Regions from separate parts of the Belnapia sp. genome, predicted to be linked through region 2. Evidence: riboswitches for the same ligand, from Rfam matches in the RefSeq annotation. Region 2 holds a riboswitch; the other holds the start of a gene.
What was found. Region 2 has a riboswitch for glycine ahead of AC5JJ1_RS11985 (D-amino acid dehydrogenase). Riboswitches for the same ligand answer to the same signal wherever they lie in the genome.

Region 1: another riboswitch for glycine. It lies ahead of gcvT (glycine cleavage system aminomethyltransferase GcvT); the one in region 2 lies ahead of AC5JJ1_RS11985 (D-amino acid dehydrogenase).

Annotation. Positions count from the first base shown of each region.
Region 1 covers NZ_JCACHU010000182.1:81,847-105,503, forward strand. The annotation lists gene AC5JJ1_RS28795 (dioxygenase family protein) at 1-798, opposite strand, end outside; gene AC5JJ1_RS28800 (cupin domain-containing protein) at 866-1,285, opposite strand; gene hflX (GTPase HflX) at 1,357-2,661, opposite strand; gene AC5JJ1_RS28810 (family 1 glycosylhydrolase) at 2,839-4,137, shown strand; gene AC5JJ1_RS28815 (MFS transporter) at 4,134-5,360, shown strand; gene AC5JJ1_RS28820 (aldo/keto reductase) at 5,341-6,168, shown strand; gene AC5JJ1_RS28825 (hypothetical protein) at 6,744-6,881, shown strand; gene AC5JJ1_RS28830 (patatin-like phospholipase family protein) at 6,869-8,035, opposite strand; gene AC5JJ1_RS28835 (SDR family oxidoreductase) at 8,042-9,082, opposite strand; gene AC5JJ1_RS28840 (Pvc16 family protein) at 9,162-9,662, opposite strand; gene rnhA (ribonuclease HI) at 9,747-10,208, opposite strand; gene AC5JJ1_RS28850 (homoserine kinase) at 10,198-11,178, opposite strand; gene ispH (4-hydroxy-3-methylbut-2-enyl diphosphate reductase) at 11,186-12,169, opposite strand; gene AC5JJ1_RS28860 (hypothetical protein) at 12,277-12,804, shown strand; glycine riboswitch at 12,863-12,954, shown strand; glycine riboswitch at 12,958-13,053, shown strand; gene gcvT (glycine cleavage system aminomethyltransferase GcvT) at 13,100-14,206, shown strand; gene gcvH (glycine cleavage system protein GcvH) at 14,219-14,596, shown strand; gene gcvP (aminomethyl-transferring glycine dehydrogenase) at 14,593-17,490, shown strand; gene AC5JJ1_RS28880 (NUDIX hydrolase) at 17,493-18,044, shown strand; gene AC5JJ1_RS28885 (alpha/beta hydrolase family protein) at 18,095-19,033, shown strand; gene AC5JJ1_RS28890 (hypothetical protein) at 19,030-19,218, shown strand; gene AC5JJ1_RS28895 (DMT family transporter) at 19,270-20,193, shown strand; gene AC5JJ1_RS28900 (NAD(P)-dependent oxidoreductase) at 20,159-21,184, opposite strand; gene AC5JJ1_RS28905 (TRAP transporter substrate-binding protein) at 21,199-22,290, shown strand; gene AC5JJ1_RS28910 (ABC transporter substrate-binding protein) at 22,331-23,657, opposite strand, start outside.
Region 2 covers NZ_JCACHU010000080.1:376-4,673, forward strand. The annotation lists gene AC5JJ1_RS11980 (IS110 family RNA-guided transposase) at 294-1,364, shown strand; gene AC5JJ1_RS11985 (D-amino acid dehydrogenase) at 1,844-3,115, opposite strand; glycine riboswitch at 3,157-3,253, opposite strand; glycine riboswitch at 3,257-3,359, opposite strand.

The DNA.
Region 1 (23,657 bases), on a different contig from region 2:
CGCGCCGGGCAGGCCCATCGCCTCCCGCACCACCAGCGAGTCAGAGACGCCGAAGACCGTGTCGCTGTCGATATTCGGGTCGTCGCCGAAATAGAGCGCCGTCACCAGCTCGCGGTGGCCGGACGCGCTGACGAGGATGTGGATATGCGCCGGCCGCATCCCGTGGCGGTTCTGCCGGTGCACGAACTGCCCGACCGGCCCGTCCATCGGGATGCTGTAGCCGATCGGCTTCACCGTCCGGAGGTGGAAGCGCCCCTCGGCATCGGCGCGGAAGCGGCCGCGCATGTCCATCACCGTGGCGTCGCGCGCCTGCAGGTCGTAGAGCCCCTCGGCATTGGTCTGCCAGACATCGATTCCGGCGCCTGGCAGCGGCCGGCCCTCGGCATCCGTCACCTGGCCGAAGATGACGATCTCCGTCCCCCCCGTGTCGTGCACGGCGATGCTCTCGCCGAGCGCGAATTCCGGCGCCTGCTCGCGGAAGAAGGGGCCGAGCAGGCTGGTCTCCGTCCCTGCCGCCTCGCGCCCCTCGGCATCGTGCATGAGGTTGACGAGGCGTGAGAGGCCGAGCACGTCGGAGAGCAGGATGAACTCCTGGCGGTAGGGCGTGCAGGCCTGGCCGACCGCGGTGAGGAAGGCGATGCCGGCGAGCCACTCATCCGGCTTGAGGTTCACCTCCCGCGCGAAGGCATGGAGGTGACGGGTCGCCGCCTCCATGATCTCCCGCAGCCTGGGGTCCGGCGTCGCCGCCATCTGGGCCAGCGCCTCGCGGGTCACGCTCTCGCGGTCGAGATCGGCCATGGCGGCTTCCTCCCTCTGCTGTGCGGCGAGGATGCTCGTTCCGCCCGGCGGCGGTCAATCCTCGGCATCAGCCCCCTTGGGGAGGGTCGCAGGCCCGGGTCGCCATGTCGCCGGGGATGGAGAGCTCGAGGATCTCCACGTCGTCGGAGGTGGCGATCTCGTTGTGCTTCATCCCGCCGGGGATGAGGATCGCATCGCCGACGCCGGAGCGGGTGCGCGTGCCGTCCTCGAATTCCAGCTCCACCCAGCCCTTCAGGATGTAGATGAACTGCGCCTCGCACTCATGGGTGTGCCAGCCGGTCGGCTCGGTCATGCCGGTGATCGCTTCCATCACCTGCGCCCGAAGCTTGCCGCCGGTCGCCGCCTGCACGCCGAGGTCGCGGTAGCGGAAGAATTTGCGCCGGCCCTTCACGAAGGGCTGGTCCTCCTTCTTCGCCACGGTGAGCTTGATCTCCGGACGCGCAGCGCCCGCGACGGAACCGTCCATGGACCTTCTCCTCCGTTATCTGGGCCGAAGGCTACACCCGGACGGTGCCGCGGCAAGAAGGATATTCGGCGCTAGCGCTCCAGCCCCGCCTGCTGCTGCCGCTCGAACCGAGCGCGGTCGTCGGGGGCGAGGCGCACGGTCACGTGAATGGCATCGTCGCTGTCCTGCCGTCCGATCACCTCGCCATGGCCGTAGAGCCAGGCGAGCTGCGCCCCGTCCGAAGCGGGGATGTCGTAGCCGACCGTCACCATCCCCTCGGAGAGCCGCGCGTCGATGGCGGCGAAGAGGTCGGTCAGCCCCTCCCCCGTGCGCGCCGAGATGGCGATGCTGCCCGGCCGCGCCGGCACCTGGGCCACACCGCCCAGCAGGTCGGCCTTGTTCAGCACCTCGAGGCTGCGGCGCTGCCAGTCCTCGCGCAGCGTGCCGTCGCGCACCATGCCGTCGAGCACGCCGATGACATCCTCGCGCTGCGCCTGGCTGTCGGGATGGGCGGCGTCCCGCACATGCAGGATGAGGTCCGCCTCGGCAACTTCCTCCAGCGTTGCGCGGAAGGCGGCGACGAGCTGCGTCGGTAGCTCGGAGATGAAGCCGACCGTGTCGGAGAGGATGACGCGCCGGCCGGAGGGCAGCTGCGCCCCCCGCAGCGTCGGGTCCAGCGTGGCGAAGAGCTGGTTCTCGGCCAGTACGCCGGCGCCGGTCAGCGCGTTGAACAGCGTCGACTTGCCCGCATTGGTGTAGCCGACCAGCGCGACGACGGGGAAGGGCACGCGCCGCCGCGCCTCGCGGTGCAGGCCGCGGGTGCGGCGCACCTCCTCCAGCTCGTGACGGAGGCGCGCGATGCGCTCGCCGATCATGCGCCGGTCCGCCTCGATCTGCGTCTCGCCGGGGCCGCCGAGGAAGCCGAAGCCGCCGCGCTGCCGGCCGAGATGGGTCCAGGACCGCACCAGGCGGCTGCGCTGGTACTGCAGATGCGCCAGCTCCACCTGCAGCGCGCCCTCCCGCGTCCGCGCCCGCTCGCCGAAGATGTCGAGGATGAGACCGGTGCGGTCGATGACCTTGCAGCCCCATTCCCGCTCGAGGTTGCGCTGCTGCACCGGGCTCAGCGCCGCGTCGACGACGGCGAGGCCGATCTGCCCGGCACGCACCTGCTCGCCCAGGCTCGCCACCTGGCCGGAGCCGAGCAGCGTCGCCGGCCGCGGGTGGCGCAGGGGCAGCGCGGTACGCAAGCGCACATCCAATCCTATGGAACGCGCCAGCTCCTCCGCCTCGGCCAGCCGCGCCTCGGCGCTGCGGTCCCCCGCGGCGGCGTCGGCCAGGGGCAGGATCACCGCGCTCCGCATCGGCGCGGCTTCGGTGGGATGCAGGGAGTCGCTCATGGTTCCGTCCGCGGCATGGGTCGGGGCGTAACGCGCTGCGCTGTCGCGCGTTGACGGGACGGCCCACGAAAACGCTGCTTCCTGGCTAGGAACTCTATCTTGCCGAGCCGCGCTTATGAGTTACTGATTGGAGCGGCTATGCATGGCAGCGGATGGGATCGGACAGGAGCGCCCCGCGTGAGGCCGGCGCTTTGGGGTGGCCTAGAATGCAGCGTCCTCCGCTCCGCCTGCGGATGGCGCGACCAGATCCGGGAAACCGGGCATCATGACCGGATCGCCGATCTCGAGGCGGTCGCCGCACTCGGCATCGAGCGCCTGCGCTACACCGTCTCGTGGGAGCGAGTGGCGCCGGACAGCCCGCTGAACTGCGACTGGGCCTGGCATGACGAGCGGCTGGCGGAGCTCCGCCGCCTCGGCATCAAGCCGATCCTCGGCCTGGTCCATCACGGCAGCGGCCCGGCCTATACCGGGCTCGACGACCCGCGCTTCCCCTCGCTGCTGGCCGACTTCGCCGGCCGCGTCGCCCGCCGCTATCCCTGGGTCACCGACTGGACGCCGGTGAACGAGCCGTTGACCACGGCGCGCTTCTCCGGCCTCTACGGCCACTGGTTCCCGCATGGCACGGACGAGGCCTGCTTCCTCCGCATCCTTGCCCATGAATGCCACGGCGTGCTGCTGGCGATGCGGGCCATCCGCGCCTCCGTCCCCGGCGCCCGCCTGGTGCAGACCGAGGATCTCGGCTGGACCTTCTCGACCGCGCCGCTCGCCTACCAGGCCCGCTACGAGAACAGCCGGCGCTGGCTCAGCATCGACCTGTTGTGCGGCCGGGTTGGGCACGACCATCCCTGGCATGGCCGCCTGCTCGCCGCCGGCGTGCCCGAGGCACTGCTGGAGGATCTGGCCACGGGCGACACCGCGCCGATGCTGCTCGGCCTCAATTACTACGTGACCAGCGAGCGCTTCCTCGACCACCGGCTCGGCCTCTACCCGGCGGCGACGCATGGCGGCAACGGCCGTCACCGCTATGCCGATACCGAGGCCGTGCGCGTGCCGATGCAGCCCGGCAGCACCGGCTGGCTGCCGCGGCTGCGTGACGCCTGGCAGCGCTACCCCGGCCTGCCGCTCGCCGTCACCGAGGCGCATATCGGCTGCACCGAGGACGAGCAGCTTCGCTGGCTCGCCGAATGCTGGGCGGCGGTCGGAACGCTGCGGGGCGAGGGCGCCCCCTTCGATGCGGTGACGCCCTGGGCGCTGTTCGGCGCCGTCGACTGGTGCAGCCTGCTCGCCCGCCGCGGCGGGCTGTACGAGCCGGGCGCCTTCGACATCCGCGCCCCCGGCCGCCCCCGCCCGACGCTGGTGGCGGAAGGCATCGCCGCCCTCGGCCGCCATGGCCGCATCAACCACCCCTTGCTGGAGGCGCCCGGCTGGTGGACACGGGAGGAGCGCGTGCATCCCGAGCTGCGCCAGACCGGGTGAGCCCCACCCGGGCCCTCGATGTCCTGAACATCCTGCTCTCTGATGTCCGCTACGGGCTCGGGGCCTATCTCGGCGTCTACCTGCTGACCGAGCATCATTGGGATGCCGGGGAGATCGGCCTGGCGCTGTCCATCGGCGGCCTCGCCGGGCTGCTGGCGCAGACGCCGATCGGCCTCATGGTCGACGCCATCCGGGCAAAGCGCGCCCTGATCGCCGGCGCCGTGCTGGTGGTCACGGCTTCCTGCCTCGTCATCCCGCTGGCGCCGCATTTCTGGCCCGTCGCGCTGGCGGGCGTGATCGGCGGCCTGGCCGGCACCTCCATCGCGCCGACGTTGGCCGCCATCTCCCTCGGCATCGTCGGGCCCGCCGCCTTCGCCCGCCGCGCCTGCCGGAACGAGGCGCTGTTCCATGCCGGCAACGGCGCGGTGAACCTGCTGATCCTGGCGACGGCGCCCTTCCTCGGCATGCCGGTGCTGTTCTGGGTGATGGCGGGGACGGGCCTTGCCAGCGCCGCCGCCGCGCTCGCCATCCCCGCCCGCTGCATCGACCATGCGGTGGCGCGTGGCCTGCTGCCCGGGGCCGCAAGGCTTGCCCCACGCCAGGGCTGGCGGGTGCTGGTGGGCAGCCGGCCGCTGATCGCCTTCGCCCTGACCGGCGCGCTCTTCCACATGGCCAACGGCTCCATGCTGGCGCTGGTGGCGCAGAAGCTCGCCCTGCAGAATATCGGCATGGGCGTGGCGCTGACCGCTATCTGCGCCATCGCCGCGCAATCGGTGATGGTGCCGGTGGCGGCGCTGGCCGGCGCCCGGGCCGAGGCCTGGGGGCGGCGGCCGCTGCTGCTCGCCGCCTTCCTGGCGCTGGCCCTGCGCGGGGTGCTCTACACCGCCTTCGACCATCCGGCCTGGCTGATCGGCGTGCAGCTGCTGGACGGCGTCGGCGCCGGGCTGATCGGCGCGCTCTTCCCCGTCGTCATCGCCGACCTGACGCGCGGCACCGGGCATTTCGCCGCGGCGCAGGGCGCGGTCGGCACCGTCCATGGCCTGGGCGGTGTGGTGAGCGGGGCGCTCTCCGGCCTGTTCGTCGTACGCTACGGCTATGACGCCGCCTTCCTGGGGCTGGCGGCGATCGCGGGGTTGGGCGCGGCGCTGTTCTGGCTCACCATGCCGGAAACCCGACCTCTCGCCATCGACAGGGGATTTGCCCATGACCATTCCGCTGCTTGAGACGGCGCTGACCCGCATGCCGGCGCTCGGCTTCGGCACTTGGCCGATGCGCGGGGCGGAGTGCCAGGCGGCGGTCGAATCCGCCCTCGGCATGGGCTACCGCCATGTCGACACCGCCGAGATGTACGGCAACGAGGAGGCGGTGGGCGCCGCACTTGCCGCCTCCGGCCTGCCGCGCGAGCAAATCTACCTCACCACCAAGGTCTGGAACGACAAGCCCCGCGGCGCCGAGATCCGCCGTGCGGCGGAGGCGAGCCTCGGGCGCCTGCGCCAGCCCCATGTCGACCTGCTGCTGATCCATTGGCCGAGCCCCGAGCTCGACCTGCCGGACGCACTCCAGGCCCTCGCCCAGATGCGGGAGGAGGGGCTGGCGCACGCCGTCGGCGTGGCGAATTTTCCCCTCGGCCTGCTGCGCCGGGCGGTGGAGCTCGGCATCGTCCCGCTCGCCTGCCTCCAGGTCGAGCACCACGTCTATCTCGACCAGTCCCGCCTGCTGGCCTATTGCCGCGAGCAGGGGATGGTGCTGACCAGCTATACGCCCGTCGCCAAGGGCGAGGTGCTGCAGGACCCGGTGATCGCCCGCATCGCGGCGAGGCATGGCGCGACGGCCGGGCAGGTGGCACTGGCCTGGCTGCTCGGCATGGAGGGCGTGGCGGCCATCCCCAAGGCCGCCTCGCCGGCGCGGCAGCGGGAGAACATGGAGGCTGTGTCCCTTCGCCTTGATGCCGAGGACCGGGCGGCCCTCGCCGCCTTGCCGAAGGACAGGCGCATGGTGAACCCCGGCATTGCACCCGACTGGAACGCCTGACCGCCGGATAGTGCCTTCTTGACCGTGCTGCCGAGCGTTTTCACCCGTGTCGGTGGCCACCCGCAAGGCACCCGCATCGCGGACGGCGCGTAGGGGAGCGGTTGGTTGCCGAGGTCGTCCTCCCTCCTGGCCCGAGGCGGGACTGGAACCTCCTTGGCGTGAGCCCGACAGGCTACGCCCTTGGCACGGGTTCCGTCGCCGCCACGTCCATCCGGCGTGCCCTGCATCGACGCGCCCGAGACGGCGCCGCGGAAGCGGCTGCTCGCTGCCTGCCGGGCCAGGCGAGGTGATGGCGCCATCCACCGGCACCGCCTGGCGCTTCGCCGCGACGGATTTCCGGGAGGCGCTGGAGGCCAGCACGGCGCTGCGCTTCGTGCTGGCGCATCAGGGACAGGTCGCCTAGACCGCGGCCTGCAACGGCCGCCACAGCATCGAGCGGCGCCTGGCCCGCTGGCTGCTGATGGCGCATGACCGCAGCGAGGGCGACACCCTCCCGATCACCCACGAGCTCCTGTCCATGATGCCCGGCCTGCGCCGCGCCGGCGTCACCGTCGCCGCCGGCGCGGCAGGCCGGGATGATCCGCTGTGGCAGCGGGCGGATCACCATCGCCGACCGTCCCGGGCTCGAAGCCGCCTGCCGCGAATGCCACGGCTTTGCCCGGCGGGCGCAGGAGCGGCAATTCCCGCCCGCCGGCAGCCGCTACCGGGGCTGATCGGCGGGGCGGGAGACCGCCTCCACCTCATGCAGCAGCAGGCCAGGGGCGAGCACGGTGGCCGCCTCCGGCTGGCGGATGCGCGCCAACGCCTCGCGCATGCCGCCCTCGCCCGCCGCCCAGCGGTCGGCCAGGGTGGCGCGGGAGAAGTCGAAGGCCTTGCCCGCCCCCGCCTCGTCCTCCGCCGCATGGTAGTTGAGCGAGACCACCATCGCCTCGGCATGGGCGAGTAGCGCGGCCAGCTCCGCCTCGCGCTCCCGCTCCGGCGGCAGCTCGGCGGCGAGGCGGCCGATCAGGGCGCGCATGCGGTACTCGCGGATGCGGCTCTCCAGCGCCTGCCGCGTCTGGTTGCCGAAGGCGAGGTCCCCGGCCCGCGCCATCGCCGCGCTCAGCGAGGCCGGGCGGCTGCCGGAGCGGGCGAAGAGCTCCACCACCAGGCATTGCAGCGGCCCGGCCCCCGGCGCATCCAGCACGATGTCGATCGGCGCGTTGGTCGAGATGCCGCCATCGGCCAGCAGCCGTCCCTCGACCTCCACCGGCGTGAAGAGGGGCAGCAGCGCCGAGGAGGCCGCCAGGTGCTCCGGCCCGATCCGCGCGCCCTCGGCGGTGTCGAAGACGATGCGCTCGCCCGTCTCCACATCCGTCGCGGTGATGGTGAGGCGCACCTCGCCGCCATTGAGCCGGTCGAAATCGATGAATTCCGGCAGCAGCCGCATCAGCGGCCCCAGCTCGTAGAGCGAGGCGGCGGGGCCGAATTCCGGCAGCAGCCGCGGCCGGAAGAGTGCTGGGTTGCCGAAGAAGAACGTCTGCGCCGCGCTCAGCTGGTTGTAGCCGCGGCGCCAGAGCCCGGCGTCCGGCGGCGGGCCGAAGAGCGCGCCGGCGACCGGCATCGGCTCCGTCGCCGCCCTGTCCCAGAAGCGGCGCAGCGCGGCGACGCGCTGCCCCGGCGCGTTGCCGACGATGATCGCGGCGTTCAGCGCCCCGACCGAGGCGCCGAGCACCCAGGGCGGTGCCCCGCCCTCGATGGAGTCATAGGCGGCATAGGCCCCGGCCTCGAAGGCGCCGAGGGCGATGCCGCCGGAGAGGACGAGGGCACGGCGCGGGGCGGTGGCCGGGGCGGCCTCGGCCGCCGGGCTCGGATGATGCATGTCCATGGCGGCTTACCTCGAGACCGGGCCGGGCTTGGCCGCCGGGACCATCGCCTCCAGCAATCGCGCCCCGGCGGTGAGGCCGAGATCGGCCAGGTGCATCGGCAGCGCCGCCCAGGCGAGCGGCAGGGCGGCCAGGCTGGTCGCCGCGGCGAGCGGCGCGCCGCCGGCGCCGGCCCGCTCACGCCAGCCACCATCGACGCCGAGGCCATCCTCGCTGGGCGCGAAGAGGATGCCGGGGCTGTCGCCGCTCGGCTCATCGGCGAGGAAGCCGCGGTGCAGGCTGCGGCCGGTGAACCAGGTGGCGAGCGTCGGGGCCAACCGCTCCTGCGCCGCGGCGATCTGGCCGAAGCCGCCGACGATCACCTCCGCCTCCGGCCGCTCGACCAAGCGGAGCACCGTCTCCGCCACCTCCTCGGCGGTGTAGATGGGCGGCGCGGCCTGGACCTGGCGGCCGCTGTAGTTGGCGGCATGCTGGAAGAAGGGCGTGTCGATCACCGAGGGCAGCACGGTGCAGATCTGGATGCCGGGCTGGTCCAGCACCTCCTGCCGCAGCGCCTCGGAGAAGCCGCGGATGGCGAATTTGCTGGTGGCATAGGCGGTGCCGTCCGGCTTCGCCGTGCGGCCGACGATGGAGGCGTTCTGCACCAGCACGCCGCGGCCCCGGGCGCGGAAATGCCGCATGGCGACCCTGGCACCATGGACATAGCCGAAGAGGTTGATCTCGATCAGCCGCCGCCAGGCCTCCATCGGGATGGCGTCCAGCCGGCCGAAGGCGGCGACGCCGGCATTGTTGAACCAGGCGTCGAGGCGGCCGAAGCGCGCGATCGTCCGGCGGCCGAGCTCCTCCACCTGCTGCTCGTCGGTGACGTCGGTCGGCACGGCCAGCGCCTCGCCGCCCGCGGCGATGCATTCTCGCGCCACCTCCTCGAGCATGGCGGCGCGGCGGGCGGCGAGCACCACCCGGTCGCCGCGGCGGGCGAAGGCCAGCGCCGTGGCGCGGCCGATGCCGCTGGAGGCGCCGGTGATGACGATGATACGAGACTCGGGCATCGGGTATCCTGTGCCAGTCATGTTGCGATGCAATATGACAGGAGGAACGAGCCGCCCCGCTCGGGGGTTCCTTCCGCCCTCAGCCCAAGCCGGGCCGCAGCCGCATGCTGTGGACCATGTAGGGCAACAGCAGCGGCGGCGGATCGCCGCAGGCCTCGAGCAGCCGGAGGTAGGTCTCGTCCGGCAGGTGCTCGAGGGTCACGACCAGCGCCTCCGCCTCGATGTCGCCGGGCTCGCCGGCGGACTGGATCACCGGGTTCCGCTCCAGGGCCTGCATGCAATGGCCGAGCATCGCCTGCTCCGCCGCGCTGTCATGGCCGCGCACCGTCAGCAGGTAGCGGAGGCGCATGCCCGTCCCCTCGGGCGGATCGGCCTTCGAGGCGGTGCGCAGCGGCGAGGTGTCGCCGGGGGGCTCCTCCGGCTGGACGCGCCAGAGGATGAGGGCGATGCCATGGCCCGGATTGGTCCGCGCCTGGGACAGGGTCATCGCCTCCACCTCCATCCCCTGCAGCGCGCCGTCGCGCTCCAGGCTGTCGCGGAGGTGGCGGGTGAGGGCGGCGCTGGCGGCTGCGATGGGCATGGCGGACTCCGACGCTGTACCGGTGCCAACGGCCGGGCCCGATTCGCGGTTTCCGCCGACGGGCCCCTCTTCGTCCGGAGGCGCTTACGGCTGGCCCGCCAGCCGCAGCCTGGCCTCGGTCGCCAGCCGGTCCGCCCGCTCGTTCATCGGGTCGCCGGCATGGCCACGCACCCAGAGCCACTCCACCTGATGCGGCTTGGCCGCCGCCAGCAGCCGCTGCCACAGCGCCATGTTGGCGACCGGCTCCTTCGCCGCGTTGCGCCAGTTGTTCCTGACCCAGCCGTTGATCCAGCGGCTGATGCCGTTCCGCACATACTCGCTGTCGGTGTGGAGGACGACGCGGCAGGGGCGCTTCAGCGCCTCGAGCGCGCTGATCGCCGCCATCAGCTCCATGCGGTTGTTGGTCGTCTCCGGGTCGCCGCCGGAGAGCTCCCGCTCCGTCTCGCCGTAGCGCAGGATGGCCGCCCAGCCGCCGGGGCCGGGATTGGGCTTGCAGCCGCCATCGGTCCAGATCTCGACCGGTGCCTGGGGGTCGTCAGAGGCCAAGGGCGCCCGGTCCTTCGGCAGCGGCGAAGAAGCGGAGCTTCCCCAGGTATTCCAGCGGGTCCTTCCGCGTCACCAGCGCGCCGGCCGGCGTCGCCGTCCAGTCGTAGAGGCGGGTGAGGAGGAAGCGGATGGCGGCGCCGCGGCAGAGCACCGGCAGCGCCGCGCGCTCGGCTGGCGAGAGCGGGCGGATCCGCTGGTAGGCGGCCAGCACCGCATGCGCCCGCGTCACGTTGTAGGCGCCGTCCGCATCGAAGCACCAGGCATTGAGGCAGACGGCGATGTCATAGGCCAGCAGGTCGGTGCAGGCGAAGTAGAAGTCGATCAGTCCGGAGACCTCGGGCTTGCCGCCCGGGCCTGGCAGGAAGAAGACGTTGTCCGGGAACAGGTCGGCATGGATCTGTCCGGCCGGCAGCCGCCCCGGCGCCGGCCAGTCGGCAAGGATCGCCTCCAGCCGCCCGTCCAGCTCGGCGACGAGGCCCGGCTGCACCGCATCGCCGCCCGGCCGGCAGCGGTCGAGCAGCGGCCGCCAGCTCTGAGGTCCAAGCCCGTTCGGCCGCTCGGCCGTGAAGTCGGCGCCGGCCGCATGCAGCCGCGCCAGGGCATCGCCGAGCGGCGCCCCATGCTCCGGCCGCACGCGCCGCGGCCAGACGCCGGGGAGGAAGGTGCAGATCGCCGCCGGCCGCCCCGCCAACTCGCGCAGCGCGAGGCCGTCCCGCGCCTGCACCGGCTGCGGGCAGCGCAGGCCGCGCCCCGCCAGGTGCTCCATCAGCGCGAGGAACCAGGGTAGCTCCGCCGGGTCGACGCGCTTCTCGTATAGGGTGAGGATGAAGTCGCCCGCCTCGGTCTTCAGCGCGTAGTTCGAGTTCTCCACCCCCTCCGCGATGCCGCGGAAGGCGAGCAGCCCGCCGAGCGGATAGGCGGCGAGGAAGGCCCGGAGCGCCTCGTCGGTGACCTCGGTATAGACGGCCATTGCGGGGCTAGCGCGCGCCCTCGGTCTGCAGCGCGCCCGGCAGCTTGAAGGTGATGGTCTCCTCCGCCACCACCACCTCCTCGATGGCCAGGGTGAAGCGCTCCCGCAGCCGGGCCAGCACCTCCTCCACCAGCACCTCGGGTGCGCTGGCGCCGGCGGTGACGCCGATGGTGGAGAGCCCCTCGGCCAGCGAGAGGTCGAGGTCGCGGCCCCGCTGCACCATCACCGCCCGCGGGCAGCCGGCGCGCTCGGCGACCTCGACGAGGCGCAGCGAGTTGGAGGAATTGGGCGCGCCTACCACCACCATCAGCTCCGCCCGGTCGGCGATCGCCTTCACCGCCGCCTGGCGGTTGGTGGTGGCGTAGCAGATGTCCTCCTTCGCCGGCGCGTGGATCCCGGGGAAGCGCTCGCGCAGCGCCGCCACGATATCCGTCGTGTCGTCGACCGAGAGGGTGGTCTGGGTGATGAAGGCCAGCGGCCGGTCCTCCGGCACCGGCGCCGTGCGGGCCTGCGCCTCGTCCTCGATCAGGGTGACGGTGCCCTCGGGCAGCTGGCCCATGGTGCCCACCACCTCCGGATGCCCGGCATGGCCGATCAGCAGGATGTGCCGGCCGCGGCTGAAATGCTGCTCCGCCTCGCGGTGCACCTTGCTGACCAGCGGGCAGGTGGCGTCGAGGTAGAAGAGCTTGCGGCGGCTGGCCTCGGCCGGGACCGATTTCGGCACGCCATGGGCGGAGAAGACGACCGGCGCATCGTCCGGCACCTCGTCCAGCTCCTCCACGAAGATGGCGCCCTGCCGCTCCAGGCTCTCGACCACGAAGCGGTTGTGGACGATCTCGTGCCGGACATAGACGGGGGCGCCGTAGCGGCGGATCGCCTCCTCCACGATTTTGATCGCGCGGTCGACGCCGGCGCAGAAGCCGCGGGGTCCGGCCAGGAGGACGTCCAGGCGGGGCAGGTTGCGCTCGGGCGCGTGGGGGTGCAGGTCCATGGTGCCTCTCGCTCGCTGGCGCTATTTGCCGTGCCGAAGGGCCGGCGGGCACAGTGGGCGGGGCGCACACTAGCGGCCCGCCGTCCGGGCTCAAGGGGGATATGGTGATGCGGTCGAGTCTTGTCCTGTTGGCGCTGCTTTTGGCCGGGTGCGGCGGCGGCATCGGCACCCAATTGCCGATCGCCTGCCCGAATCCGGGCCTGCTGGGGGAGGGGGCCGACCTCACCCGCTACCGCGCCGGCGGCCCGCAGGACCTCACCGGCCTCGACTACGATGCCCGGCTGGTCAGCATCAACGGCACCTGCAAGGCCGGGCGGGGCGAGCGCAGCATCGACGTGACGATGACGGCCGGCTTCTCGGTGGAGCGCGGCCCGGCCTCCGAGGGGCGGGCGGTCGAGCTGCCCTGGTTCGTCGCCGTGCTCGACCGGCAGACGGATGCCATCCTCAGCCGGCAGAACTTCACCGACAGGGTGGTCTTCGGCCGGAACGAGACGCGGGCCTCGGTCAGCAGCGCACCGGTCTCCATCAGCCTGCCGGTCGGGGCGAATCGGCGGGCGGGGGATTACCGGATCCTGGTCTCCTTCCAGCTCGACGAGCAGGACCTGGCGCTCAACCGCCGCCGCGGGCCGCGCTGATCGCCCGCAACGGGCCATTGCGCCCGCAGCCCCTGCGGGAGTAGACAGTCTCACCCGCAGATACCGCGCGGGAGAGAGGGGTGGCGACGCCCCCGCCGAAGGCGCAACCGGCCCCCGGAAACGCTCAGGCAGAAGGGCCGCGCGGAGAAGGGGCCTCTGGAAAGCCTGGTGCCGCAAGGCACCGGCACCGAAGGAGTAAGGCCCGGCCCAAGGCCGCCCGCCGAATCTCTCAGGTTCACCGGACAGAGGGGGGCCACGGACTTCAACTCACGCCGCAGATGCGGTCGGGGGACCCGTGGCCGAGACCGATACACTGCTCGAGACGCCGCTCGCCGGCCTGCACCGCGCCCTCGGGGGCCGGATGGTCGCCTTCGCCGGCTATGCCATGCCGGTCCAGTACCAGGCCGGGATCATGGCCGAGCACCTGCACGTCCGAAGCGCGGCCGGCCTCTTCGACGTGTCCCATATGGGCCAGGCCGAGCTGGTTGGCGACGGCGCGGCGGCGGCGCTGGAGCAGGTGACGCCCGCCGATGTGCAGGGGCTGAAGCCCGGCCGCCAGCGCTACGGCCTGCTGATGACGCCGGAGGGCGGCATCTTCGACGACTTCATGGTGGCCAATCTGGGCGACCGGCTGCTGCTGGTGGTCAATGCCAGCCGCAAGCACGATGATTTCGACCTGGTCGAATCGGTCCTGCCCGCCGGCGTCCGCCTCCACCGCCGGCCGGACCGGGCGTTGCTGGCCCTCCAGGGGCCGGGCGCCGCGCCGGCCATGGCGCCGGTCGCCCCGGCGCTCGCGGCGCTCTCCTTCATGGGCATCGCCGAGGCCGAGATCGGCGGCATCCCCGTCATCGCCAGCCGCAGCGGCTATACCGGCGAGGATGGCTGGGAGATCGGCGCCCCCGCCGAATCGGCCGAGGCGCTGGCGAAGCACCTGCTGAGCCTGCCCGGCGTGCAGCCCACCGGCCTCGGCGCCCGCGATTCGCTGCGGCTCGAGGCCGGGCTCTGCCTCTACGGCACCGATATCGACGAGACGACGAGCCCGGTCGAGGCCGCCCTCACCTGGTCCATCGGCAAGCGCCGCCGCATGGCCTGGGACTTCGCTGGCGCCGAGCGGGTGCGGGAGGAGCTGGCCAACGGCACCGCCCGGGTCCGCGTCGGCCTCCGCCCCGAGGGGCGCCAGCCGGCCCGCGGCGAGACAATGATCCATGCCCCGGGCGGCGAGACCATCGGCAGCGTCACCTCCGGCGGCTTCGGCCCCTCGCTCGAGGCGCCGATGGCGATGGGCTATGTCGCCCGCCCCCATGCCGCCGATGGCACCCCTATCGAGTTGATCGTGCGCGGCCGGCCGCTTGCGGCCCGCATCGCGCCCATGCCCTTCGTTCCCCACCGCTACGCCCGCTGAGGACACCGAGCCATGCCAGAGCTGAAATACACCCAGGACCATGAGTGGGTGCGGGCCGAGGGCGATGCCGCCACCATCGGCATCACCGACCATGCGCAGAACGCCCTTGGCGACGTGGTCTTCGTCGACCTGCCCGAGATCGGGCGCGAGGTCGCGGCCGGCGAGGCGATCGCCGTGGTCGAGAGCGTGAAGGCCGCCTCCGACGTCTATGCCCCGATCGCCGGGCGCATCGTCGAGGTGAATGCGGCGCTGACGGACGACCCCGGCCTCATCAACCGCGAGCCGACGGGCGAGGGCTGGTTCTTCAAGATCGAGCCCGCCGACCCCGCCGCCGTCGCCGCGCTGATGGATGAGAGCGCCTACGCCGCCTTCGTGGACAGCCAGGCATGAGCGCTCTTGTCGAACTGGCCGCGCTGGAGGAAGGCACGGAATTCGCCCGCCGCCATATCGGCCCGGGCCCCGAGGACATCACCGAGATGCTGCGCGTCGTCGGCGCGGCGAGCCTCGAGGAGATGGCCAGCCGCACCGTGCCGGCCGCCATCGCAGGCGCCGACCTGACTGGCCTGCCGCCGCCGGCGACGGAGGCCGAGGTCATTGCCGAGCTGCGCGGCCTCTCCGAGCGGAACAGCCGGGTGAAGTCGCTGATCGGCCTCGGCTATCACGGCACCCATGTGCCGCCGGTGATCCTGCGCAACGTGCTGGAGAACCCCGGCTGGTACACCGCCTACACGCCCTACCAGGCGGAGATCGCCCAGGGGCGGCTCGAGGCGCTGGTAAACTTCCAGACCATGGTGGCAGACCTCACCGGCCTGCCGGTCGCCAATGCCTCCCTCCTCGACGAGGGCACGGCGGCGGCCGAGGCGGTGGCGCTCGCCCATGCGGCGCATAAGGGCAAGGGCGACACGCTGCTGGTCGCCGCCGACCTGCACCCGCAGACGCTGGCAGTGGTGCGGACGCGGGCCGAGCCGGTCGGGCTCCGCGTCGTGGTCGCCCCGCCCGCCGGCATCGCCGAGGCGGCCGCGGCCGAGAAGCCCTTCGCCCTGCTGTTGAATTATCCCGGCACGACCGGCGAGGTGCGCGACCTCGCGCCCGAGATCGCCGCGGTGCAGGCCGTGGGCGGCCTCGCCATCGTCGCCGCCGACCCGCTCTCGCTCTGCCTGCTGACGCCGCCCGGCGAGATGGGCGCCGATGTCGTCATCGGCAGCACCCAGCGCTTCGGCGTGCCGCTCGGCTATGGCGGGCCGCATGCCGCCTATATGGCGGTGAAGGACCCGCTCAAGCGCTTGCTGCCCGGCCGCCTCGTCGGCGTTTCGGTTGATGCCGCGGGCAATCCGGCCATGCGCCTCGCGCTCCAGACCCGCGAGCAGCATATCCGCCGCGAGAAGGCGACCTCGAACATCTGCACCGCGCAGGTGCTGCTCGCCGTGATGGCGGGGATGTATGCCGTCTGGCACGGGCCGGAGGGACTGGCGCGCATCGCCCGCCGGGTGAACCTCCAGGCGCGGCTGCTGGCCGATGCGGCGCGGCGCGGCGGCTTTACGCTGCGGCATGCTGCCTTTTTCGACACCATCGCCATCGAGGCCGGCGACCGTGCGGATTCGTTGGTGCAGGGCGCCGTGGCGCGCGGCTTCAACCTCTGGCGCGTCGATGAGGGCTGCGTTTCCATCGCCCTCAACGAGACGGTGACGCGGGACGAGCTCGCCTCTCTCGCCGAGCTGCTCGGCGGCGGCGCGCTCGATGCGCTGCGGCCGGAGGCCAGCCTGCCGCCGGCCCTCGTTCGCCGCAGCCCCTACCTCACCGCCGAGGTCTTCCGCAGCCATCACTCCGAGCATGCGATGCTGCGCTACCTCAAGCGGCTCGAGGACAAGGACGTCGCGCTGAACCGCAGCATGATCCCGCTCGGCTCCTGCACGATGAAGCTGAATGCGACGGCGGAGATGATCCCGGTCACCTTCCCGGGCTTCGCCGACATTCACCCCTTCGCACCGGAGGATCAGGCCGAGGGCTATTTCGAGATGATCAAGCGGCTGGAGTCCTGGCTCTGCGCCATCACCGGCTTCGCCGCCGTCTCGCTGCAGCCGAATGCCGGCAGCCAGGGCGAGTATGCCGGCTTGCTCGCCATCCGCGCCTGGCACCGCGCCCAGGGCAACGCGCAGCGCGATGTCTGCCTCATCCCCTCCAGCGCCCATGGCACCAACCCGGCCTCGGCGGTGATGGCGGGGATGAAGGTCGTCGTCGTCGGCTGCGACCGCGACGGCAACGTGGACCTCAAGGACCTGGAGGCCAAGGCGGCGCAGCATGCGGAGAGGCTCGCCGCGCTGATGGTGACCTACCCCTCCACCCATGGCGTCTTCGAGGAGCAGATCCGCGAGATCTGCGCCCTGATCCATCGCCATGGCGGGCAGGTCTACATGGACGGCGCCAACATGAACGCCCAGGTCGGCCTGACCTCGCCGGCCGCCATCGGCGCCGATGTCTGCCACCTGAACCTGCACAAAACCTTCTGCATCCCGCATGGCGGCGGCGGCCCGGGCGTCGGCCCGATCGGCGTCGCGGCGCATCTTGCGCCACACCTGCCGAACCACCCCTTCCACCGCGGCGCCGGCCCGGCGACGGGCTATGGCCCCGTCTCCTCGGCGCCCTTCGGCAGCGCCGCCATCCTGCCCATCTCCTACGCCTATATCCGCATGATGGGCGCCGAGGGGCTGACGCGGGCGACTGCGGTTGCGATCCTCTCCGCCAACTACATCGCCCGCCGGCTGGAGGGGCACTTCCCCGTGCTCTACCGCGGCCTGCGCGGCATGGTGGCGCATGAGTGCATCCTCGACTGCCGCGGCTTCCAGCAGGGCGGCGGCGTGATGGTCGAGGACATCGCCAAGCGGCTGCAGGACTACGGCTACCACGCGCCGACCATGTCCTGGCCCGTCTCCGGCACGCTGATGGTGGAGCCCACCGAGAGCGAGCCGAAGGAGGAGCTGGACCGCTTCTGCGACGCCATGATCGCCATCCGCGCCGAGATCCGCGCGGTGGAGCAGGGCCGCAGCGACCGCGCCGACAACCCGCTGAAGAACGCGCCCCATACCGCCGCCGAGGTCATGGCGAGCGAGTGGACGCATCCCTACAGCCGGGAAGAGGCGGCCTTCCCGCTGCCCTTCGTCCGCGGCAACAAGTACTGGCCGCCGGTCAAGCGCGTGGACAATGTCCATGGCGACCGCAACCTGGTCTGCACCTGCGCGCCGCTCGAGGCCTATGCGGAGCGGATGCACCTCCAGGCCGCGGAGTGACGGTGCGGCCCTGGCGGCGGACGGGCAACCGCACCGTCCACCGCGACCGCTGGGTCCATCTCCGCGCCGAGGCCTGGGAGACCGGGGCCGGCGCGGTGCTCGACCCCTGGTACATGCTCGACTGGGCGGACTGGGTGAATGTCGTGGCGCTGACGCCGGATGGCCGGCTGGTGCTGGTGCGCCAGTTCCGCCCCGGCCTCGGCGGCATGACGCTGGAGCTCCCCGGCGGCATCGTGGAGCCAGGGGAAGCCGACCCGGTCGCCGCCGCCCGCCGCGAATTCACCGAGGAGACGGGCTACGACGCCCCCGCCTTCCGCCTCGTCGCCACGCTGCGGAACGACCCGGCCCATGCCGGCAACCGCGTCCACGTCGTCCTCGCCGAGGGCGCCGTCCCGGCCGGCGCCCAGCGCCTCGATCATGGCGAGGAGATCGCCGTGGAGGTCCTGCCGCTGGCCGCCGTCCTCGCCGGCCTGGCCGAGGGGGCGGTCGCCAATGCCAACCATGTCGGCGGCCTCCTGCTCGCCTTGCGGGAAAGCGGCCGGCTGGGCGCCTGAACCGTCAGCGGGACGCGGCGTTCCGCCCGGGTGACCACCCTCCGGACCCGATGCAACGCCGCCGCTTCCTCGCCCTTGCGGGCCTCGCCACCAGGCCCGCCCCCCTGGCCGCCGCGCCGGCGCCCATGATCCGCGACACCTGGACCGACCCCGCCCGCAACCGCAGCCTGCCGGTGCTGATCCGCCTGCCCGATGCGGAGGGCCCGGCCCCGGCGGTGCTGGTCTCCCACGGCCTCGGCGGCTCGCGCGAGGGGCTGGCCTATCTGGGCCAGGCCCTGGCCGAGGCCGGCTTCCTCGTCCTCCATGTCCAGCATCCGGGCACCGATGCCGGCCTGTGGCAGGGCCGGGCCGACATCTCGGCCGCCATGGCCGCCGCGGCGCTCGATGCCGGCCAGGCCTTCGCCCGGTTGCAGGACGGGATCTTCGCGCTCGGCGAGCTGACCCGCCGCCCCGGCTTGCGGGAGCGGGTGGACGCGCAGCGCCTCGCCGCCGCCGGCCATTCCTACGGCGCCTGGCTGGTGCAGCACCTGCTCGGCCAGCGCCTGCCGGGCGGCGACCATGGCCTCGCCCTGCCCGATGCGCGGCTGAAGGCCGGCATCGCCCTCTCGCCCATCCCGCCGCGCGGCCTCTCGCCCCGCTTCGCCTTCGGCCGCATCGCCCGGCCGATGCTGCACGTCACCGGCACGCTCGATTCCGGCTTCATCGACAGCGTCACGGCGGAGGACCGGGAGCTGCCCTTCCGCTCCATCAGCGGCCCGCCCCAGGCCCTGGCGGTGCTGGCCGGCGCCACCCATGCCGCCTTTGCCGATGAGCGCGCCGCCGGCCCGCGCTGGGCCGACCCGGCCTTCCATGCCCGCACGGCGGGCCTCGCCACGGCCTTCCTCCGCGCCACGCTGCTCGGCGATGCCGCCGCGCGCGCGGCGCTGCTCGCCGGCATGCCCGGGTTGCTGGCGCCGGGCGACCGCCTCACCTGCAAGGATTTCGGATGATGGCCGACCAGAAGCCGACCGGCGCTGCCGAGACGATGAACACCGCCGACCCCAATTCCAAGACGACGGCGGCCAAGGTGCAGCAGGGCGGCACCACGACCAACCCGAAGGCCAAGGTTCCCTCCGACCTCTACCCGGACCCGCCCGGCATCACCGACAGCACGCCGGGCGGACGCGACGACTGAAGCGCAACCGGCGGATGGCACGGCCTGGGGCGCCGCGGGCAGGCTGGCCCGATGCAACACGCGCCGCAGATGATCTCCCGCGACTGGGCCTTGCTGGTCGCTCTCTCCGTCCTCTGGGGCGGGTCCTTCTTCTTCGTTGGCGTGGCGGTCAGGGAATGGCCGCCGCTGCCGATCGTGCTGCTGCGCGTGGCGATCGCCGCGGCGGCGCTCTGGAGCCTGGTCGCCGCGCTGCGGCTGCCGGTGCGGCGCGACCGCGCGGCGCTCGCTGCCTTCCTCGGCATGGGGCTGCTGAACAATGCGGTTCCCTTCGGCCTGATCGTCTGGGCGCAGGGCAGCCTGCCCTCGGGCGTCGCCTCCATCCTGAACGCCACGACGCCGCTCTGGGGCGTGCTGGTGGCGCATGCGGCGGGGGCCGAGCGCGCGACGCCGCGCCGCCTGGCGGGGACCCTGCTGGGCTTCGCCGGCGTCGCGGCGATGGTCGGCGCCGACCTTGCGGGGGGCCTCTCCGGCCATGCGCTGGCGACGGCGGCGATGCTGCTGGCGACCTTCGCCTATGCCCTGGCCGGGCTGTTCGGCCTGCGGGTCCGCGCGCTCGGCATCCCGCCGCTGGTCGCGGCGGCGGGCCAGACCACGGCATCGACCCTGCTCCTGCTGCCGCCGGTCCTGCTGCTCTCGCCGCCCTGGGCCTTGCCGGTGCCCTCGCCCGCGATGGCGGCGGCGCTGGCGGGGCTCGGCCTGCTCTCCACCGCGCTCGCCTATCTGCTGTATTTCCGGCTGCTGGCCTCGGCCGGGCCGGTGAACCTGCTGCTGGTGACCCTGCTGGTGCCGGTCTCCGCCATCCTGCTCGGCGCGCTGGTGCTGGGGGAGGCCTTGGCGCCCCGCCATGCGCTCGGCATGGCGGGGGTCGCGGCGGGGCTGGCGCTGATCGACGGGCGCCTCGTCAGCCGCTGGAGGCGCCGAGGCGCGGCGGCTTGATCCCCGCCAGCTCGCACTGCGCATCGAGCATCGCCGAGAAATCCTTCTGCCCCCAGCCGCGGCCGCGGGCGCTGCTGAAGGCCTCGCGCGCGGCAGCCGCCACCGGCAGCGTCACCTTCGCCGCATTCGCCGCCTGGACGATCAGCGACAGGTCCTTGTGCGCCAGGTCGATGGCGAAGCCCGGCTCGGTGTCGCCCGCCAGCACCTTGTTCGGCCAGTTCACCTTGAGCTGGCCGTTGGTCGCCGTCGTCCCGTGCAGTACCTCCAGCGTCTTCTCGAGGTCGAGGCCGAAGGCGGCGGAGAGCGACAGCGCCTCCGCATTCAGCTGGCAGAGGATGATGGCGAGGTAGTTGTTGACCAGCTTGGTCCGCGTCCCCGCGCCGGGCCCGCCGCAATGGTGGATGGTCGTCCCCATCGCCTCCAGCAGCGGCTTGACGCGCGCGAAGTCGGCCTCGCTCGCGCCGACCATGAAGAGCGATTCGCCGCGATCCGCATGCAGCGCCAGCCGCCCGACCGGCGCATCGACGAAGCCGATGCCGCGCGCGGCGCAGGCGGCGGCCAGTGCATCCGTGGTCTCCGGGTCCACCGTCGACATGTCCATCACCAGCCCGCCCGGCTTGATGTTGGCGAGGATGCCGTCGGCGCCGAGGATGGAGGACTGCACCTCCCGCGGCCCGGGCAGCATGGTCAGCACCACGTCGCTCGCTTGGGCGACGGCGGCAGCGCTGCCGGCCGAGGCGGCGCCCAGCTCCTCCAGCGCCGCCACCGGCCCCGGCGCGATGTCGTGCACCGTCAGCGGATGCTGCTTGCGGCGGATGTTGGAGGCCATGCCGCGCCCCATCCGCCCGAGGCCGATGAACCCGATCCTGTCACCCATGCGTCGTCTCCCTTTGGAACGGGAAGACTGGCATCGCGCCGCCGGCGCGGAAAGCCATCCGCTCGTTGCGCTGGGCGCCGCTTCCGCGCAAGCTGGGCCTGGGAAACGAAACAAGGGAGTCTTCCTGCATGAACCGCCGCCGCTTCATCGCGACGGGCGCTGCCGGCACGGCCGGCGCCGCTGCGCTGGCCACGCCGAACCTCGCCTCCGCCCAGCCGCGCATCCGCTGGCGCTGCCCGGGCAGCTTCCCGAAATCCCTCGACACCCTTTGGGGCACGCAGGAGTTCATCGCCAGGCGCGTCTCGGAGATGACCGACGGCGCCTTCCAGATCCAACCCTTCGGCCCGGGCGAGCTTGTGCCGGCGCTGCAGGTGCTCGATGCCGTGGGCAACGGCAATGTCGAATGCGGCTACACCAGCGCCTACTATTACCTCGGCAAGGATCCGTCGCTGGCGATCGCCACCTGCATCCCCTTCGGCCTGTCCACCCGCCAGCACTGGGCGTGGCTGACCCATGGCGGCGGGCGTGATCTCTATGCCGAGGTCTACCGCGACCAGGGTGTCGTCGGCATCCCGGCCGGCAACACCGCGGCGCAGATGGGCGGCTGGTTCAGGAAGGAGATCAAGTCGGTCGAGGACCTGAAGGGGCTGAAATTCCGCATCGCCGGCTATGGCGGCAATGTGCTCAGCAAGCTCGGCGTGGTGCCGCAGCAGATCGGCGGGTCGGACATCTACCCGGCGCTGGAGCGCGGCGTGATCGACGGCGCGGAATGGGTCGGGCCCTATGACGACGAGAAGCTCGGCTTCAACCGCGTCGCCCAGTACTACTACTATCCGGGCTGGTGGGAGTACTCGCCCTCCATCGACATGATGGTCAATGCCAAGGCCTATGACGAGCTGCCGGCCCAGTACAAGGCCGTGCTGAACGCCGCCTGCACCGAGGGCTGGCATTGGATGGCCGCGCGCTATGACGTGCTGAACCCGGCCGCGCTGCGCAGGCTCCTCGCCTCCGGCACCCAGCTCCGCGGCTTCCCGCGCGACGTGCTGACCGCCTGCTACAAGGCGAGCCAGGACCTCTATGCCGAGATCGGCGGGCAGAATCCGCGCTTCAAGCGCATCCACGAGAAATGGGATGCCTTCCGCCTCGAGCAGACCCAGTGGCTGCGCGTCGCCGAGGACTCGCTCGGCAACTTCCTCGCCGCCGCGACCGCGCAGCGGTGAGGGGGAGGGGGCGGCCCGCAGGCCGCCCCCGTTCCGGCGCTCAGCGCGCCGCCGGCATCCGCACCAGGCGGAGCTGGATGTAGTTGTCCGCCGTCTGCGGCACCTCGACGCCCTGCCGCGCCGCCCAGACGATCTGCTGCTGGTGCAGCGGGATATAGGCGACATCCTCCTGCAGGATCTTGCTCGCCTGGCTGATGAAGGACTGGCGCTTCGCCGGGTCCGTCTCCACCGCGATCTGGTCTACCAGCGCGTCGAAGCGCGGGTTGGAGTAGCCGCCGTTGTTGAAGACGCCGCGCGTGCCGTTCCGCGTGCCCGCCAGGCTGAAGAGCGCGTTGTGCGCGTCCGAGGTCGCCGGCGTCCAGCCCAGCATGTAGAAGCTGGTGTTGTAGCGCGGCGCGTTCACCTCGGCGAAGAAGCGGGCGCGGGTCTGGGCGTTCAGCGTCACCCGGATGCCGATGCGCGCCAGCATGGAGACGGTCGCGGTGCAGATCGCCTCGTCGTTCACGTAGCGGTCGTTCGGGCAGTCCATGGTGACGCCGAAGCCGTTCGGGTAGCCGGCATCGGCCAGCAGCTTCTTCGCCTCGTTGACGTTGACCGCCGGGCGGACGTCATCCGCCTCGACGAAGCCGTTCACCCCCGGCCCGTAGAGCAGGTTGGACGGCCGCGACTGGCCGCGCATGACGGTGCGCTGGATGGCGTTGACGTCGATCGCCAGCAGCATGGCGCGGCGCACCCGCACGTCCTGGAAGGGGTTCTTGCCCTCCACGTCCGACTTCAGCAGCTGCGGCCGCGACTGGTCCAGGCCGAGATAGATGGTCCTGAGCTCCGGCCCCTGGATGATGCGCACGCCCGGCGTGTTGGAGATGCGCGTCACGTCCTGCGGCGGGACGGTGTAGATGAAGTCGACTTCGTTCGAGAGCAGCGCCGCGACGCGCGTGGCGTCATTGGCGATGACGTTGAACTCGACGCGCTGGAGGTTGTGCACCGGCTTGTCCCACCAGTTGGGATTCGGCTGCAGCACCGTGCGGCGGTCGGGCTCTCGGCTCACCAGCAGGAAGGGGCCGGTGCCCATGGCGTTGCGCGTCGCGAAATTCTCCTCGCGCGAGGTGAGGTCCGCCGGGCGCGTGGCGTTGTTCTTCTCGGCCCAGGCGCGGGAGAACATGCCCCAGTTGGTGATCTCCTGGATCAGGATGGGGTTCGGCTGGTGCGTCTCGAAGTCGACGGTGTGGTCGTCGACCTTGCGGATCTCCTTCACCGAGGCCAGGACGGACTGGATGTTGGAACCCTGCGCCCGAGCGCGCTGGGCGCTGAACACCACGTCGTCGGCGGTGAAGGGCGTGCCGTCGCTGAACTTCACCCCTTGGCGG
Region 2 (4,298 bases):
GGTGACCGGCATAGGGCGACTTGGCGGCAAGAGAACACTTTTCGGGCTTTTACCGATGGCTGCTCCGCCGGCCCAGCCCGGTCAACTTGACTATGAGAGTGTTGGTGTTGTCCGGCGGGTCTGACCCTCAACTTGATTGACCCGGTGTCATGGTACCGACGTGTCGGCCTGCCGGACGACGCTCGGCGATCGGGCGGGAGGTGACCTCATAGAAGCCTGAGGCCGTCCATCCCGTCACAGTCCTGCTCGCCCGCCGGATCTCCGGACCCGCACCCGATGGGAGAACCGGCAGCATGAACAAGGCCAGCCCACACGACATCATCGTCGGCATCGACACTCACAAACACACCCACGCCGCCGTGGCCGTCACCGGGCTCGGCGCCCGGGTTGGGGAGCTGACGATCCGTGTTGGCCTTGAGGGCTACCGTGAGCTCGAGGCCTGGGCCCGATCACTGGGAGCCGTCCGCGCCTTCGGCATCGAGGGCACGGGCGCGTACGGTGCTGGCCTGGCGCGCTTTCTTCGTGCGACGGGCCATACCGTTCACGAGGCCGGCCGGCCCGATCGCGGGCGGCGCCACCGGCATGGCAAAACGGACCACCTCGATGCCGAAGGCGCCGCCCGCGCCGTGCTGGGTGGGCAGGCCACGGCTTTGCCCAAGGCCGGCACAGGTAAGGTGGAGATGATCAGGCACCTCAAGGTCGCCCGTGACACCGCCGTCAAGGCGCGCACCCAGGCCATGCTGGCGCTGAAGGCCATCATGATCAGCGCTCCGGCAGCTCTGCGCGAGCAGCTCGAGGCAGTCGCCGGCCGGGTGGCGCTGGTCCGGCATCTGGCGGCATTGCGGCCGGGGCCGCTGACCACGACCACCGCTTCAGCCAAGGCCAGCCTGCGTGCCATCGCTCGCCGCTGGCTCGACCTCGACGTCGAGATCCGGTCACACGATGCCCACCTCGGCCGGCTGGCCGAGCGGTGCGCGCCGGAGATGGTCGCGGCGCATGGCATGGGGACCGCGACCGCGGCGGAGATGCTTGTCCTCGTCGGCGACGAGCCGGAGCGGATCCACTCCGAAGCTGCCTTCGCCACGCTCTGCGGCGCCTGCCCAGTGCCGGCTTCGAGCGGCAAAACCAGCAGGCATAGGTTGAACCGCGGTGGGCATCGTCAGGCCAACGCTGCCCTCCACCGCGTGGTGGTCGTGCGCATGCGCACTCACCAGCCCACCATCGACTACCTCCGGCGTCGCACGGCTGAGGGCAAGAGCAAGCGGGAGATCATTCGCTGCCTCAAGCGCTTCGTCGCACGCGAGATCTTCGGCTATCTCTGCCGTCCATCCAAAGGCGTCTGCCCAGCCCAAAACGCCGCTTGACCACTATAGGAGCATCGGTGCCTTTGGAACGCCAAGCTGTATCCACACCCTCCGGCACACCCGCCCGATCGAGGCTCATGTCGAGCAAGACGGTGCCGCTCGAAGACGGATGCACGGCCACGAGCGAGGAGACGCGTAGCACGTCCCCGGTGGTGAGCAGGAGCCCGAAGGATCCGCCGCGCACATCGAGCATGCGGTCGACGAACCATGCGGGAAGCAGAGCGGTGTCGGTAGGATCGGCAACTCGCGTCCAGGTCTGGCTCACTGTTCGTCAGCCAGCGACAGGGTTGGACAAATCGCTGGCCGCCCTGCAAACCTGTATTGCAAGTGCCTCTGGGCCTGCCCTGCCCGCATCGGTCGCGCGTTGATCCGTTGGGAATGAAGTGGCTTGCATGGCGGCCTTTCGTGTTGCGTCCGTGGTCACGGCGGGAGCCGCAGCGTGAATGACGCCACCCGGCAAGATGCCGGGTGGCGGCGGATCAGGCCGCCAGGGGCACTGCCGGGGTGGTGGCTTCGGCCCCACCCACGGCCTCGGCCACCATCTGTGCGGTAGCGGCCGAGAGCGTCCAGCCGAGATGACCGTGGCCGGTATTGTAGAACACGCCCGGCCGGCTGCCAGCGCCGATGCGCGGCAGCATGCCAGGCGTCATCGGCCGCAGCCCCGCCCAGGGCACGGTGCGGGCGGTGTTGACCTCAGGAAAGAGCTCCTCCGTCCAGCGCACCAGCGGACGGATACGGTCCATGCGGATGTCACGGTTCTCGCCGTTGAACTCAGCCGTGCCGGCTACCCGGAAGCGGTCGATGCCGAGCCGACTGCTGACGATCTTGGTGGCGTCGTCCAGCAGGCTGACCGAGGGCGCCGCCTCTCGGCTGCGCGGATCGTCGAGGTGGACGGTGATGGAATAGCCCTTCACCGGATAGACGTTGATGCGGTCGCCGAGCATGGCGGCGAAGCGACGGCTGGCGACGCCGGCGCAGATCACGACGGCATCGACCCGCAGGAGCTCGGTACCTTCGTCGCCTGTGGCCGGCCGCCACGCGACCACGATGCCGTCCCGCTCATGCCGGATCGCGGTCACGTCGGCCTCAAACAGGAAGCGGGCGCCGCGGCGCTGGCAGGCCTCGGCGAGGCCGCGCGTGTACTTATGGATGTCGCCGGTGGAGTCCGATGGGGTGAAGAAGCCGCCATAGTAGCTGCCGTGCAGCGTCGGTTCGATCCGGCGCATCTCCTCCGGCGTGACAGAATGCCGATCCAGGCCACCCTCCCGCAGCAGCACGTTGACGCGTGCGGCGGCGTCGAAGCCGGCTTGGTCTCGATAGACGTGTAAGATGCCGCGCTGCTCGACGTCGAAATCGATACCTTCCTCCTCGGCGATCGAGAACAGGTGCTTGCGCGCCTCAATGGCCAGCCTCGTGGTGGCGATCGTGTTGGCGCGGTAGTTCCGAATCTGGCCAGTGAACTCGCCTAGCCAGGAATACTTGTGAACGCTCGGCCGCGGGTTCAGCAGCAGCGGCGCATCCTGGCGCAGGATCCACTTCATGCCTTTCAGCACGGTGGCCGTGCTGTTCCAGACCTCGGCGTTGCTGGCAGACAGCTGTCCGCCGTTGGCGAACGAGGTCTCCATAGCGGCGTAGCGGTGGCGGTCGAGCACCACCACGTCATGCCCGCGTCGCAGGAGCGCGTAGGCCGTGGTGACCCCAGTGATTCCCGATCCGATGACTGCGATTGTGCTCACATCACGCTCCGACACAAAGGTTCGCAGCGAACGGTATGACGGCCGTCCCTGCCCCCATCTGTCTCGGTGCCTGAGAGCTTAGCCCGGGCTTTCCTGGCGAAAGCGGCGGGATATCCCCTTCGGCGGGCGCCACAGCGGCGCCTCTCTCCAGATCGTCCTCGCTACGCGGTCCTGGGTGCCTGAGAGTTTCCCGGGGGGTTGCTCCTTCGGCGGCCTCCAGATCCCGTAGGACCCCGAAGCTCTCTCCCGCATACCTCAGCGGACAAAGGCGATATCGTGAGCCACCTCTGCCAAGTCAACGGAATTTCTGCATCGGTCTTGCGCTCTCTTCGGCCGTCCAAACCCTGTCGCGGCGTATATACGTCGCGGCTGAAAACTTCCCCGAGCAACCCAGCAGGCACGGACTCGGGCGACAAACCGCCGCTTTCCGATCAACAAGGACATAAAGCCGCCGTCAGTGGCGGCACCACAGCGATACCCCAATCGACTGAGCTAAGTCAGTCACATGCGATAAGAGCCGCTGGCCATCTCACACCGCTACCTCGACCAAGTTGCGGATCGAGAAGCCTGGGGGAATCCCGGCTGAGCTTACCTCAACGAGCCGCGCTACTCCTGGCCTTGCGGCTGGCGTCTCAGCGGCACTGCGCGCAAGTCAGCAAACCGCGTCGCTCTCGTGCCGGCGAGACAAGATAGCCGCAGCGGATGCAGTTGGTGCAGGTGTCATCCGCCGCGAAGGGATCGGCAAAAGCCCGCTTGGTCGACCTTGGCGTGCCCTCTGGGCGCTCCGGCTTGATGGTACGCGGCTTGTGGCTGCTTCTAGTCGGGACATCGGCGGCAGCCTCGACAGGTTGGATCGGCGGCAGCAGCGGGTCCCAGCCGGGCATAAAATGCCCAACCGGTGGGGTGGGTTTCAGAGCTTCCGGTGAAGCTGTGGTTGGCGGCGGCGATGGGGCAGGGCGGGCGTTGAATCCGTTCGGCCAACTTGCGGCGTACGCAGAGGACCCTGGCCGACGAGCCGGCTCGGCTGGCGATGTTAGGCTCTGTGACCGGAGTTGCTGGCTGACCCATTCGGTTCCGCATCGGTCTCTGGTTGTGCGCCTTGGGACGTTCACCCGGCTTTCCGGGAGACCCGACCATGACCAGGACGAGCCTGGACGATGCCCAATGGGTGTCGCTGATGCTGGTGATGCAGCAGATA